2 regions of the Peribacillus sp. YIM B13472 genome follow, and region 2 is predicted to be linked to the other one. Evidence: riboswitches for the same ligand, from Rfam matches in the RefSeq annotation. Region 2 holds a riboswitch; the other holds the start of a gene.
The links. Region 2 has a riboswitch for ZMP and ZTP ahead of ACFX4I_RS11465 (glutamate/serine transporter AimA). Riboswitches for the same ligand answer to the same signal wherever they lie in the genome.
Positions count from the first base shown of each region.

Region 1: linked by a shared signal. The riboswitch ahead of ACFX4I_RS19110 (phosphoglycerate dehydrogenase) and the one ahead of ACFX4I_RS11465 (glutamate/serine transporter AimA) in region 2 are both predicted to bind ZMP and ZTP.

Region 1 covers NZ_JBHZPG010000028.1:31,004-38,696, reverse strand. The annotation lists gene blaOXA (class D beta-lactamase) at 1-341, opposite strand, end outside; gene ACFX4I_RS19135 (alpha/beta hydrolase) at 549-1,193, shown strand; gene ACFX4I_RS19130 (iron chaperone) at 1,275-1,664, shown strand; gene ACFX4I_RS19125 (PTS sugar transporter subunit IIA) at 1,744-2,235, shown strand; gene ACFX4I_RS19120 (VOC family protein) at 2,343-2,759, shown strand; gene ACFX4I_RS19115 (GNAT family N-acetyltransferase) at 2,840-3,355, opposite strand; ZMP/ZTP riboswitch at 3,711-3,789, shown strand; gene ACFX4I_RS19110 (phosphoglycerate dehydrogenase) at 3,927-5,126, shown strand; gene ACFX4I_RS19105 (DUF4405 domain-containing protein) at 5,515-6,411, shown strand; gene ACFX4I_RS19100 (hypothetical protein) at 6,565-7,038, opposite strand; gene ACFX4I_RS19095 (FixH family protein) at 7,272-7,693, opposite strand, start outside.
Region 2 covers NZ_JBHZPG010000011.1:104,394-112,086, forward strand. The annotation lists gene ACFX4I_RS11445 (carbon-nitrogen hydrolase family protein) at 1-219, opposite strand, end outside; gene ACFX4I_RS11450 (hypothetical protein) at 336-692, opposite strand; gene ACFX4I_RS11455 (complement C1q domain-containing protein) at 1,291-1,788, opposite strand; gene ACFX4I_RS11460 (hypothetical protein) at 1,800-2,459, opposite strand; gene ACFX4I_RS11465 (glutamate/serine transporter AimA) at 3,069-4,661, opposite strand; ZMP/ZTP riboswitch at 4,718-4,796, opposite strand; partial or broken gene ACFX4I_RS11470 (IS110 family transposase) at 5,178-5,554, opposite strand; gene ACFX4I_RS11475 (STAS/SEC14 domain-containing protein) at 5,967-6,341, opposite strand; partial or broken gene ACFX4I_RS11480 (amino acid permease) at 6,505-6,645, shown strand; gene ACFX4I_RS11485 (GntR family transcriptional regulator) at 6,739-7,470, opposite strand.

The sequences.
Region 1 (7,693 bases), on a different contig from region 2:
GCCAGCGTATGATCTCTGTTCCAATCTTCAAACTCCCTGATTACGCCATCCCAGCGCTTCACTTCATACTCATCGCTCACCGCTTTTGTCTGCAAGCCGATTAATGCATTCGCGACTTTGAATGTCGATTCTGGAGTGTAGCGCACTTTACTTCTCTGTTTGTTATAGATATATACTTTATCATTTTTTAAGTTTTGCAGAACCATCGTGCCTTCCGCACCATCGAAAGACTCCCCGATATCCAGTTCTTTCACCTTTTGATCGTTTGCACTTGCTTGAATCGTGCCCATGGAACCAGTGACTAGCAGGACAAGAATGAAACATAACGTTTTGATTTTCATTACACACTCTCCTTTAAGGCTGGATTGATCGATCATCAAAAGTAATTTCCATAAAATAGGTTGATAGCTAAAGTATAACTATTCCCGATAAAAAACGAAACCTTATTCTTGGATTCTATCTAGATAGCAGCAATCAAGGAGGAATGAAGCGGGTAGCCAATGAATATATAGAGCAAACTATAGAATGGATAATGGGGGGAATCTATCATGCAGGTTAACCAAAGAAAAGTAAATAGTAGTGAAAAAGAAATTACATACACACATATTGAAAACGGAAGTCGAGCCGTTTGTTTTATGTTTTCAGGTGCGGGGTACACATATGAGAAGCCGTTATTCTATTATGCGACAATGATGATGCTTCAAAATCAGTATGATGTCGTACATATTCACTACGCTTACGATCAGGATATTTTCAAGCATCCATTGGTAGATATCACAAAAGTGATTGTTAATGATATTAATCCTGTCATTACGGAAGTGCTTCAAAACCATGAATATAAAGGAACAGTGTTTTTAGGCAAATCACTTGGTACCATCCCCATCATCAATGGAATTATGAAAAGTGAACGGTTTATGAAAGCCAAAATGATTTTGCTTACGCCACTATTGAAGTTCGATTCGATTTTTGAAGGGTTATTGAGGAGCAATCATTCAGCACATATAGTTATAGGGGAAAAAGATCATCATTATATTCCAGATAAAATTCAAGCAATTGAAAATAAACCGAACATAAGCATGGATAAAATCACGCATGCAAATCATTCCTTGGATATTGAACCTTTCGATACTTCAAGGACGATCATCGTGCTGGAAGGTGTAATGAAGAGAATGGAAGAGTTCTTAAAAAAATGACTCTTTACATGAGCTCGGGTTGGTGGAGGGGGAAAATGTTATAATAATGGTATTGAAATTTTGGTTTATGAAAGGAGACTCATGGAAGGAACCAATACATTTCATTCAATTGATGAATACATTATAAAATTTCCCGAAGAAGTTCAGGAGATACTACTAACGTTAAGAAAGGTCATCAAGGATGCAGCACCGGATGCAGAAGAAAAGATAAGCTATCAAATGCCCACTTTTGTCTTATATGGAAACCTGGTACATTTCGCTGCCTATAAAAAACATATAGGATTCTATCCAACTCCAAGCGCGATCACTGCTTTTGAAGCTGCTTTATCTGAATATAAATGTTCAAAAGGGGCCGTTCAGTTTCCGCTAAACAAGTCAATTCCTTATGAATTAATAACCGAGATGGTTATATTTAGAGTGGAAGAGAACAAAAAGAAGAAAGCAGAAGGCAAATTGAAAAAGAAAAAATAACAGAAACCATTATCAGAATTAACTGAATATTTAACATTTGATTGTGAGATTCAATACGATAGAGAAGGGTGGAAATAGTATGTTCAAAAAATTATTCAGTAAAAAAGAAAGTGTGGAACAGCTGCTTGCTCCTATTAATGGACAAGTAATAAATATTGAAGACGTTCCGGATCCGGTGTTTTCCGGTAAAATGATGGGGGACGGAATAGCGATACTTCCTGAGGAGGGGGTGGTCGTATCTCCAATCGATGCAGAAGTAATCCAGGTTTTTCATACCAAACATGCACTAGGCCTCCGTACAAAGCATGGCATTGAATTGTTGATTCATATTGGATTGGAAACAGTTAACCTTAATGGTGAGGGATTTGAAGTCCATGTCGCAGAAGGGCAAAATGTAAAAGCAGGAGACAAGCTTGTAACATTTGATATCGATTTTCTAAAATCCAAAGCTCCAAGCATCGTAACTCCGATTGTTATCACGAATGGCGAGCTAGTTGAAAAACTGGAAAAAACAAATGCCACCCAGACACAGATTAACGAAACGGAGATTCTGAGTGTTTATTTGAAGTAAAAGGAAGATTCCATGGAGATCTCTCCTTTTATGCTGCAAGCAGGATAATGGAAAAATGCAGCGAATAGTAGGTGTGTGAACAAATAAATAAAGCGAGGGTGAATTTGATGGGAGTTCAAGCAGAAAAGATTTTTGTAAACTTGCCTGTTAAAGATTTGGATGCCTCAGTAGAATTTTTCACAAAGGTTGGCTTTGAGTTTAACGAGCAAATGACCAATGAAAATGCGACATGCATGGTAATCAGCGAGTCCATATATGTCATGTTATTGGTGGAAGATTACTTTAAAACGTTTACCAAGAAGGAAATCCCGGATTCTGCAGCGAGCACGGAAGCCATCGTCGCCCTGTCCGTTAAAAGTAAGGAAGAAGTCGATGAGATCGTGAATAGGGCACTGGATGTTGGCGGAAAGCCTTTTAATGAAGCCATTGATCATGGTTTCATGTACGGTTGGAGTTTCCTGGATATCGACGGACATTCTTGGGAAGTATTTTACATGGACGAAAGCGGATTTAATCAAAATTAAATCAAAAGCAAGGCACAATCCTTCGTGAAGGACTGTGTCTTTTTTATAGTGTTAAGTAAGCGATCTTACCTGAAGTTTATTCATAATAATACTGGGCTAATATCCTTCCACACATAAATCAATAGATTCAAATCAGTGCCAGCCATTTTGATTTTTTCGGTTTTAAGCAATTCAGCACCAAATGCCTCATAGAAGTATCGAGATTTATTATCTTCAAGCACCTCAACGAAAATTGTCTTAAATCCCAGTTCGTCGAATTTAAAGAATAACTCTTTGATGAGTTTCTTGCCTATCCCCATTCTTTGAAAATTTTCTAGGATATATATCGCAGTTAAATCACCAGAATCCTCAACTTTATTATTTTCCCTTTTCCCGCCACTTATAAATCCCACTATCTTCCCCTCGTTATTTTCAGCTACATAAACATAATTTTCATCACTGGTTATATTCCTTTTCCATAATTCTTTCCTTTTCCCATAAGACAGATTATCTAAAAAATCACTCGGCATTATATCTTTATAAGTGGTTCTCCAGCAATCCACATGGACTATTGCTATACCTTCAGCATCAGCCACCGTTGCCTCTCTTATTAGCATATTGATTCCTCCTTTTTTTAGTTTGCTATACCACCTATTTTTTACTAATATTATCCATTTTGCAAGTAATACAAAGATATCTTAATTGTTTAACTATATAATTTACTATTTACAGTTGTAATAAAAGAATAATGAAACTCTCCATTTTTCGGAGATAAAACTAAAGTTTTCGTCGATATATTTCAAATTTCGGAGATAAAACTAAAGTTTTCGTCGATATGTTCCAAATTTCGGAGATAAAACTGTAAGTTTCGTCGATATTTCTGGTGAGTTGTGGCTTCTGCAAAAAAAGAGATAAACCTATAAAATGATATTGAAGATTGCTGAATAGTTTGATAGAATAAAATAAATGAAAAAGACTATGTGCAACTGGCGAAACACGGATAACCGTGAGGGAACACATAGTGTCGTAGCCGTTCGCCTGGGCAGAGGTAAGGGATTTTATCCCTTGCCTCTTTCTGTATATTAATAGATAGTGAAGGTTTAAAGTATGCAGATTTTCATGGGCTTAAAAATCTTGTAAGTATTTTGAAATTTCAAAACTATCATGATCAAAAGAGGAGCAAACAAAATGAGCACATTACTTTTAGAAAAAGTCAAAACGATCAAAGCGTTAAATAATATTGCCGAAAGCGGGCTGAATGTATTCAATAAAGGCGATTTTAAGGTCGACAATGACAGTGAAAACCCTGATGCGATCGTTCTTCGCAGCTTTAACATGCATACTATGGAATTCGGCGATCAGTTAAAGGCAATCGCAAGGGCAGGGGCTGGAGTCAATAATATTCCGGTCGACAAATGCACCGAGCAAGGAATTGTCGTTTTCAATACACCTGGTGCTAACGCAAACGCTGTAAAAGAAATGGTGCTGACGTCATTAATGGCTTCATCTCGTAACCTTTTTGCAGGTGTGGCCTGGACAAAGACGCTTGAAGGCGAAGGAGAACAAATTCCAAAGCTTGTTGAAGCAGGAAAGAAACAATTCGTTGGTAAAGAAATCAAGGGGAAAACTCTTGGCGTAATCGGTTTAGGTGCAATCGGTGCACTTGTAGCGAATGATGCCCTGGATTTGGACATGGATGTCATTGGGTTTGACCCGTTCATCTCTGTTGATACAGCTTGGAACTTGTCCCGCAATGTACAGCGCGCCATGACGATTGAAGAATTGTTTGCAGAATCTGATTATATTACAGTACACGTTCCATTAACTGACGACACAAGAGGAATGTTTAACCAAGAAACATTCAGCATCATGAAGCCGGGCGTACATATCTTGAATTTCTCACGCGGCGAGCTAGTGAATGAAGATGATATGCAAGCTGCACTTGAAAGCGGAAAAGTAGGCAAGTTCATTACTGACTTCCCGAATGAAAACGTGTTGAAAATGAAAAATGTCGTTCCCATTCCGCATCTTGGTGCCTCTACGCTTGAATCAGAGGAAAACTGTGCCATCATGGCAGCTCGTCAGTTGAAGACCTTTTTAGAAACAGGGAACATCAAGAACTCTGTGAATTTCCCGAATACTTCCATTCCTTATACAGGAAACCGTCGTGTGGCAACTTTCCACGAAAACGTTCCGAACATGGTTGGGCAAATCACACTGGCTGTATCTGGCTTTAATCTGAACATTGCTGACATGGTTAACAGAAGCCGTGGGGGATATGCATATACGATCATCGACATCGAAGGTGAAGTAAACGGCGATATCATTCCTGGCTTGGAAGAAAAAATCAAACAAATCGAAGGTATCGTTACAACTCGTATTATCTAAATTAATTCAATTGATAAGTGAAAGCCTCAATTCCTTTAAGGAGTTGGGGCTTTTTAATTTTGTTGAATTTTTTTAGCAAAATGGCATTCATTCCTGCATCCTTTGGAACGTACGTACAGTTCAGGAACCTTATTAAAGAATCGCACCGGTTTTAACAACCACATTCAAGTAAGGAAGTTGTTAGTACTGTCTTCCAAGATAAAAATCCTCCCGTTAATTCTTTAACTTAAAAATCGTTTCTCCTTTGCTTTAGGCCTTAATAAAAAGTTAAGAAATACTCTGCATAATAAGTTTCACCACTTATGAAAAGGGAGGAGTTGTACATGGAACAGGTAGCACCTGAAACATATAAGAAAGCTTGGAGAAACTACATAGGAGGACAAAAAGTATGAAAAAGATGCTGTATGTTAAGCTTGGGTTAGATATTTTAATGGCCGTTACGTTCGTATTATTTTTTAATAAACAAGTATTAGGGGGATTAACGTTTCACGAAATTGCCGGGTTAGCTATTGCCATATTATTTTTCACCCATGTGTTGCTCAATTGGCAATGGGTAAAAAAAGTTACTATTAAATTATTTGACCGCAAGCTGCCTCTTGGAACAAAATTTGGTTACTTTTTAAACGTAATGTTGTTAATTACAATGACCTTCATTATGATCAGTGGTATTTTTATTTCAAGAGTTGTATTCCCGAATATCAACGTTGGAAATGAACAATGGTTTAAAGTTTCTCATATATCGATTTCGTGTTTAGCACTTATTTTAGTTGCAGCTCATGTTGGATTACATTGGAAATGGGTAATAAATGTTTTTAAAAATATGATTAACTTCAAAGCCCCGAAACCAAGCTTAGGAATTTTAGCAAGAGTGGCAACAGTTGCCTTATTAGTGTTTGGAGGCTATCAAATGTACTCAACACATTTCATCAGGCAGGTGCAAGGAGTTGCGAGCGTGTTTAATCTTTCTTCTTCACAAATGCCAGAAGGCGGCTTTAAAGGGGGAGAAAAACCGAACTTTCAAGATGGAGGCTTCGAAGGGGGAGAACGACCAAACCTTCCGGAAGGCGGCTTCGAAGAGGGCGATGGCCCATTTGAAAAAGCAAGCCTTTTAGAAGGTGGATTCAGAGGGGAAAAGGGTCACTTCGAAAGTTCGAACGCTTTAAGCGTTATCGTTACGTATTTTGGCATCATGTCTCTGTTTATCATTATCATTTATTATATTGAAAAATTTATAATGAACCATACACGGAAAAATAAAAAACGAACTATAGTGAAGGCGATTTAGCGAGTGTGTAAAAGTAATTTAGACTTCGTATGAGCATTCAACATAGCAAAGAACAAAATCAGTTACGAGACTAAAAGAAGTCCCAAGTGAAGGTAAACTACTTGGGACTTCTTTTAGTTGATAGAAGACGCTCTGTTCTACAGCTTACGTAAGCTAAAAATTTTGATTCTGCTGTTGATGAAGGATATTCGATGTTAAAAATGCTCCAACAGGAGGTAATTGCTCGGTATGGGCGTTACCGCTAACAGGAAATTGATTCAAAGCTATATCAGTGGTGGCAATCCAAGATCCAGACTCACCTGCTTGCAGAGAGGGGGGCTTCATAAGAAAACGTCCTTGTAGAATAAAATGCCGAATCCTAATCTGGTTATCATCAATTATGGTTAAATTGCCAGAGAATGTGGCATAAGGTGAATCAAATGAGATTTGTTTAGTGCTTTCATTCCAAAATCCATTAATCGGAATAGGTGTACCCCGAAAATTAACCGTACCAATTACCCTATTATCCGTAATAGAGTGAATGGCAAGTGTACCCCAAATGATCGTTCTGCCAGCTATTGAAGAGTGGATACCCCATACTGATGGGAATGGAAAGCTAACCGAAGCAGTACCCTGTGAAGTTACCAATGCTATGCCCTCCTTAAAGGTTCTTTATGTTCTGAGGAAGCTTCCTTGTTTAAAGGAACATTCCAGTATATGCAGCAGGAGCAGAATAATCCAATAAACAAAGGTGAAGTATTGCATCCCTGCCTGAAACTGCATTCTTTCCGATCAATAAAAACAACAAACAAAAAACGTGGTAAACAAACATCGATAAAAAATCCGGTCTTCAAGGGAAAACCGAATTTAAAATAAATTTTTTAATGATGATGTCCATGACTTTCTTCTTGTTTTTGCATCCCTGTTTGCAAGAATTTCAATTCACTTTCAGACAGTTTTCCTACGATAAACTGTTTTTGAGGCATAATGATTGAACCATCGTTACTAGCATGAACTTTTATATAGTATAGACCATCACTATCAAAGTTTTTACTTAAAGTATAAGTACCGTTTCCCTCTTCCTTAGCTTGTTCCATACTATATTTGAGCGAGCCATCTTGTTTCCATATCTCAAAATGAACATAATCTGCGTTTTCAACCATTTGACCACCTTGAGTAAGAACAGCCTTCATGGTCTCCTGGGTATTAACTGAAAAGGATTCTGGTATAATTATTTCAGCTTCAAGGGGTGTTTCTTCTTTGTATAGATTAGTGACATCCTTTTCAAGTGAACAAGCACTTA
Region 2 (7,693 bases):
TGAGGTATTAGATTTCCTCGCTTGACATTCTAAATGTTTAACAATTGGTCCATTTAACGGCTCGGCTAATGTATGGCAATCCTCCGGTGAAAGAAATCCCGTGATAAATGTCTCAGGAAACACAATGAGGTCGTGAGAATGACCATATTCATCAACCACGTTATCTAAACGAGTAAGATTGTTCTCAACTTCCCCTGCTTCACAACTGAGTTGTGTCAATCCTGCCGCTTTAGTTCATTAAGCCAAAAGGGCCACCAAATGGCAGCCCCTGGATCCCCCTAACGCACACATAAGCTAAAGAAGAAAAAGCGGCCTTTAATAGCTGCTAAAAGTTCTTATTGTGACAAATGTTTGTGATCTAATATTTCTATCTTAAAACCATGATTACATTTCAGTTGATTAAGCTTTTCACTGTCACAGGATGGAGATATTCTTAATTTAACTTGGTCGTCTACATAATCCAATGGTTCATTACGTTCGGAAGAAACTTGAATTTTTATATCGACATCGTAAGAATGATTTTCATTGTAACTTATGCCAACAATTCTTTGCCATTGCCAACCTAAATTACGTCCATACTCTTTTTCAATTTTCTTATCTAGAGTTGGAAACACAATATCTCCAAAAATATCCTCTGTTGTTCCATACCATCCTTCCACTTTTGAAACCGATTCTGCTTTAACTGCTTGCATAGGAGCAAAGGCAAATAAAAAAAAACTAAATCATCAAGATTCACCTCATAACTCTGTTTACTCCTTATTCTTTAGCTAAGCTCAATAGTTATGCCTTAGTAAACTAACCAGTCCCGATAGTTCCATAATAAAAAGCTGCCTTAGAGACAGTTCTGATCTTCAGCTAACGCACCCGTTAGTGGAATAGTGCTTTATTTCAATCACTCTTTTTATCAACTTCTTCATAACGTATTTCTTATCTTGACTCTATTTCTTGAGGCTCGCTTGAGTAATTTCGAACCAATCCATTATTGATGTCATCAATAGGTGTATATTGATTAATTGGTATCGTTTTTTTCTTCTTAAATATAGGAGAGCAAATACTAACCATGTATAGTATGTACTCTCCTTTTATCTTTTAATGAACTAACGTACCTGTTAGCTGAACAGGATTTTTTTATTTATGTTCTTTAATTGGCATAAACCCAAAATCTAGATGCAAAAAAACCGGAATGGTAGATGGAGTGAATGTAGTTACCTCTACCGCACTCACTGCTATAACCAACTTTTCCCGGTTAATCTGTAACATTACTCAAATTTTATTTAAGCCTTTTTTTATTTATGCTGTAGGAGACGGGAATCTAGCTCCTTCAAAGCGAGTTGCTTTCCCTGGCAAAAGGACACCCGGAGTTGTACTTGAAGCAAAAACTTCTACGGTATCTCCGGCATTTAAATTCACTTTGGCACTAAGTGATATAACTAGAGTGAAATCACCAGAATCGCCTCTAGTAAATTCATCATCAGTACCGACTGATGAACCATTAACTTGAATTTGAACTCGAACCTGATAAGGAACCCCGATATGATCAGGGAAAAAATTAAGAGATGTGATAAAAAGATATACACCTGAATTTTTTGCGATGAAGGTTGAAGTAGATGGGTCATATTCATTTCCTAAGTCAAGTAGTTCATTTGGAAAAAACACCTTAGCTAAAGGAAGTGTTCCAGCTAGTGGTTGAAGAACAGTTGAACCTTGGGTAGCTGCACTAAAAGCTGAATTAGTTTGTGGAATAGAGACGCCATTTGGTGAAGTATCATTGGATACATTTACATTCACAACTGGATTACCTACGTTTGAAATAATATCGGTATCATTTTGAGTCCGGTCCTGAAGTTGCTGTTGTTGAAGTTGGAATTGAATATTTTCCCTCTTACAACAATCAGCATGATGGTCATAATCGCAGCATTTTTCCTTCTTACAACAATCAGCGTGATGGTCATAATCGCAGCGTTTTTTCTTCTTACAACAATCAGCGTGATGGTCATTTTCGCAGCGTTTTTCCTTCTTACAACAATCAGCGTGATGGTCATTTTCGCAGCGTTTTTCCTTCTTACAACAATCAGCGTGATGGCCATAATCGCAGCATTTGTTCTTCTTACAACAATCAGCGTGATGGTCATAATCGCAGCGTTTTCCGTTCTTACAACAATCAGCGTGATGGTCATTTTCGCAGCGTTTTCCGTTCTTACAACAATCATCGTGATGGTCATAATCGCAGCGTTTTCCCTTCTTATAACAATCAGTGTGATGGTCATAATCGCAGCGTTTTTTTTTCTTACAACAATCAGCGTGATGATCATAATCGCAGCGTTTTTCCTTCTTACAACAATCAGCGTGATGGTCATAATCGCAGCGTTTTTCCTTCTTACAACAATCAGCGTGATGGTCATAATCGCAGCGTTTTTTCTTCTTACAACAATCATCGTGATAAGACATAGAAATATCACTCCTTTTTTTGCTATACTTTAAGTTACTTTTCAAGGTCGCATTCTTTTGGACAATTATCCCTGATTCCTATCATATGAACATTTTCAAAAAATGAATGAGCACTCTCCCTATTTTGATTTTTGATACTTAAGACAGGTGGGCTTTATGTATGAAAAAATGGATTTATCAATAATTTTCCATTTGATTTTAATATCTACCTCAGAAAATGTTGTTTTATAAGTGTTACAATTATTTTGAGGTGGTAACTTTGTTTATTTCTCCAATGCTCTTGCACAAAAAAAGAGCAACCCTTCGAGGACAATGATTTCATTACTGAACTAAAGTTATCTAGACCTAATTATAAAAGACCTTAATAAATAAAGGAGAGTACATATTAGTCATGTATGTACTCTCCTTTTTTCTTTTAATGAACTAAAACTAGACTTGGGAGATGAAATGTTTGTACTTCCTGCCAATCCATTATTCAGCGGGATTGGATATAAACGTGTGGTAAAAGTTTAATTTTTCATTAGTTCCAATTTCCGAACACTTTTTAATAAAATAAAAAAACATGGTCATAAAGTAACCATGTTTTCTTTTTACTCATATAGCTGTGTCCACACTAAGAGTTATTTATTGATAAATTCTTTGTTGATTTTTTCAGCCTCAGCCATGTATTCTGTTTTAATCCCGCTCTTAACTCCCCACCAATAGAAGCAGAGTGCCAGACATGCGATGACCACCATATCCCAGCCAAATGTAAGAATATTTTTTCCGCCGAACTTCTCACTTCCAATATAAGAAATCAAAATCATACAACCTAAGTAAAGTAGCAGCCAAACACCTGATAAAAATTGTTTTTTGAATCCATTCCATTTATTTTTAGCTTGATAATAAAAGTAAATAGGTAGTCCAATGGCAATGATGAAAACGACTTCTCCTGTTAATGGCCAACGCGCCCAGTATAAAGTAAGCGATGCTAAAACAAATCCACAAGGTGCAATAATGGAAGCACCTTTTAAGTGAAAAGGACGGTTAAAATGAGAAGCAGTACGTCTTAAAGTTGCCAATGCAACCGGCCCCATGATATACGAAATAAGTGTAGCAACTGAAATCACTTCAGCAAGTACGCCCCATCCGCGGAATAAAAATAAAAAGATAAAACATACACCTAAGTTTAATAACATCGCTGGACGGGGAACACCATAAAGTGGATGTAATGTACCAAAGATATTCGGTAAGTACCCATTTTTCTGCATTCCATAAAGCATTCGTGAAGTTGTAGCTGTATAAGTGGTACCTGAACCAGACGGTGATACAAACGCATCTACATACAATACAATCGCTAACCAGTTAAGGCTAAGAGCAATTGCCAAATCTGCAAAAGGTGAATTAAAATTCAGATGACTCCATCCGTTTACGATCATAGACGGATCGACTGCACCAATAAAAACAACTTGTAAAATAACGTATATAAATCCTGCAATTAGAATAGACCCAATAACAGCAATTGGTATAGACTTATTCGGCGACTTCGCTTCGCCTGCCATATTAACGGGACTTTGAAATCCGTTAAACGCAAACACTATACCAGAAGTAGCTACTGCTGTTAAAACGCTTGCCCAACCATATGGTGCGATTCCTTGAGAACTTGTAAAGTTTTCACCATGGAATCCAGCAAAAAATAACGATCCTGCCATTACACCTGGAACAATTAATTTAAAAATAGTGATAAATGAATTTGCCTTAGCGAAAAGGTTAACTGTCCAATAGTTGATGAAGAAATAGAGCAATAATAATAAAGAAGCTATGAATAATCCTTTGGTCGTTAAGATATTGTTATCAACTAAAGAATGAGACCATCTGGCCCATTCCCAAGGCCACGTACTCATATATTGTACCGAAGCAATGGCCTCAACGGTAATAGTCGAAGCGATAGAAATCCAGTTCGCCCACGCAGCTAAAAATCCAATAAAAGAGCCATGCGAATATTGAGGATACTTAACCATTCCTCCAGCTTCAGGAAACATTGCCCCAAGCTCTGCGTAAGATAATGCAATAAATAAAATTACAACCATACCGATAATCCAAGAAAAAATAGCTGCTGGCCCAGCAATCTGGGCAGCTTTCCACGCTCCGAACAACCAACCTGAGCCGATAATAGAACCAATACCTGTCAGAGTTAAAGCAAAAGTCCCCATCTTTCTATGCATATTACTCATCTCTACCTACACCTCTTCCTAGGAAAATAAAAAACACTTGATCTATTTATAAATCAAGTGTTTGCCCAGGCGCGCGGCTTATACTCTATATGCTCCCCCATGGTACTCCATGTTGCGCCAGTTACATATAGAAAAATAGTTTTTTTTAGTATATAGGATTTTTAAAAATTTCACAACACTTGAAAAACATTTATATTTTATATATAATCTTATTTAATTTTCGTAATTACCTACAAAATTCATTTTGATTTGAAAAAATCAGGTGGATTAAAGCCCTAAAAACAAACATTCAATTTCAGAACACATGCTACATCAATATCATCATTTCTCTTTAACATTATACTTAAAAACCTTTAAGAGCTTATATGCGCAAAATAAATCGTTCGTATTTTACAAATTATAATATTTGCACAGAAGTAATGAACCAGTTAGTTAAAATCTTATGAACTAACAGAGGAAATACTTGGAATACTCCATACCTATATTACCTCCTTGTGGTATCGTTGGTTCGGCTTATCTTCCGTCTTTGACCAATTGGGCAATGACTTTAGCATTTTTCACATCATTTTTAGTAGGAGAATTATCTTTACTTCGTTTAACATGTATTGGATTGACTGATACGAATTTAATATTATTCTCTTTTAGAAGATGAGCTAGATTTAACCAGTAGTGACCGGTTGGCTCCATGCCTACAATCACTTGATTTAACTTACACCCTTTAACAAGTTGGGTAATCCAATCTAGAAACGAATGAAATCCTGCTTTCGTATTTTCAAAGAAACACGTTTTACCTAGTTCCAAACCTCTAAAATCTTGTGCTTGGCTATATCTACTCCGACAATTAAGGTTTCAGAAGTAATTTGAGAGATTTTATGATTTTGGTTATAATTCATTGTGAGGCCTCCAAATAGATGTATTTGTCCTTTTTAGCTGGCCAGCTCTGGACACATTCATTTTATCAAGAGGTCTTTTTTCGTTCAAACTTCATTTTCAGTTATTACAGGAATGCTGCCCCGTTAGCCATCCATGAATCGCAAAAATCGGCGATTCACCACAAAGAATGAAAATGGTTAGGAAGTGTCAATACTGATACTGACCTTAATCCAGTCAACCCTAATCTATAAGCTAATTTATTAACGCTCTCCTCTTTTTTTTAAACGATTGAGCAGGGTCTTCTTAAGTATTGTCATTTTTCATTTTTAAAGAAACTTATTTTCATGGTAGTTGATTAAGGATTATTGTAGGGTTGACACAAACTGTGCAATAAAAAAAGTTACCTTTCAGCAACTTAGGAGTAGAAATCCATTATTTATATTTAGTAAGCCAGTCAATTAATTGGTCATAGTTACTTGAGAACATTGCATTGTCTTTGGTATTAGACTGTTCAAGGTGAATTAGAATATCCCCTTCTTCTAATAAAAAAGCGACTGCAATGGTGTTCTCTAATATATTATTAGAGAACAATTTGTCTTTCCACAATTTTTGTACAGAAAAATGTTCTGGAGTATAACCTTTACGATTAACTAACAACTTATACTTTTTTCCTTGTCTAATAAATGAATAGCACGTTTTCTCAAATGAATTAAACCAGGTGTTTACATCAGCAAGGGTTATGAAACCTGTCAAATTAGTAATAATAATATCTTCAGAAATGGATGTACTTATATTTTTAACATTCAATTAAACAACAACTCCTTACCATCATTATAAACCAAATAATGGAAGGCACCATAAATTTTAATGTTGCACAGTTCGAATACACTGTGCTTGTGGAACTCCCTCAGTTTAATTCGATTTTCTCACAAATACTCGCTTATAAAGTAAATCCATGATCGTAGTATAACTAGGCATATTCCCCAATGTTTTTAATGGTGCAGTCATCATCGCAGGCTTTTCAACTATGACAGCCTCACTTTTTTCAGTTACCAATATACTTGTGACATTAGCTAAAGACGAGGATGCGATATGCTTGTTCTCACCAAAACCACCATAACTTATATGGAAGTTGTGGTGGTTTTGGTTAATTACGGAATAAGTGCATAGATAATTTATAAATGAAAAAAATTAGAGCTTATTTTCATTGAGGATTAGTAGGTTCTGAGTAGAATTCAACAAGATCTCCTCTTGCTAATATTTGATAATATTCGATAGGTCTTTCGAAAGAATCATAAGTGGTGCCTTCAATTGAAAGGCAAGGGTTTTCATTTCCTATTTTGAGTAATTTACTTTCAATCGGATCCGACAAAGATATTCGCATATACTGTTTTTGCTTTGTTAATTTTAATCCGTAAAATTCATCTAATACCTTGTACAAGGAAACCTTGGTAGATATATACTCTTCTATTTGTGAGCAAAATTTGTATGGTATTTGACTTAATTCTATAGCAACAGGGATATTATCAACAATTCTTAATCTTTTTAAAGAAAAAATCTCTTCCCCCGTAGAGATATTTAATTTACTCGCCAGAAATTCATCTGCTGTCTCTATTTTTGCAAATATTGTCTCGGTAGAGGGCTTTAAACCTTTATCTTCCATCCCTTTTGTAAAACTATTTACAGTAATAAAGTTCCATTGAATTTTACGATTCGAAATGAACGTACCTACCCCTACTCTTCGTTCTACAAACCCTTCTCTTTCCAAGGTAGAAAGCGCGTGTCTCGCTGTCATTCTACTTATTTTAAACTTTTCAGCTAACTCTCGCTCTGAAGGGATCTTGTCACCATACTTAAGATTCCCACTATTAATTTCCTCTATAAACATTGTTTTTAGTTTTTGATAATAAGGAATTCCATCAATTCCCTTTTCCATATTCTACATCATCCTTAATATTTTTCGATTTATCCATGTTACTAATACATATACATAAGTAGTGATTTACAACCTAAACATAAAGCTATTAAGAAGTATATCTCAAGAACTCATAACAACTTAAAGAATACCTTTTAATAAGATATAAAATCATATTTTCTTGTTATATAGCTATACTGTTTTCATAATTTTATTAACTTTTTAAAATATAGATTCAATAATT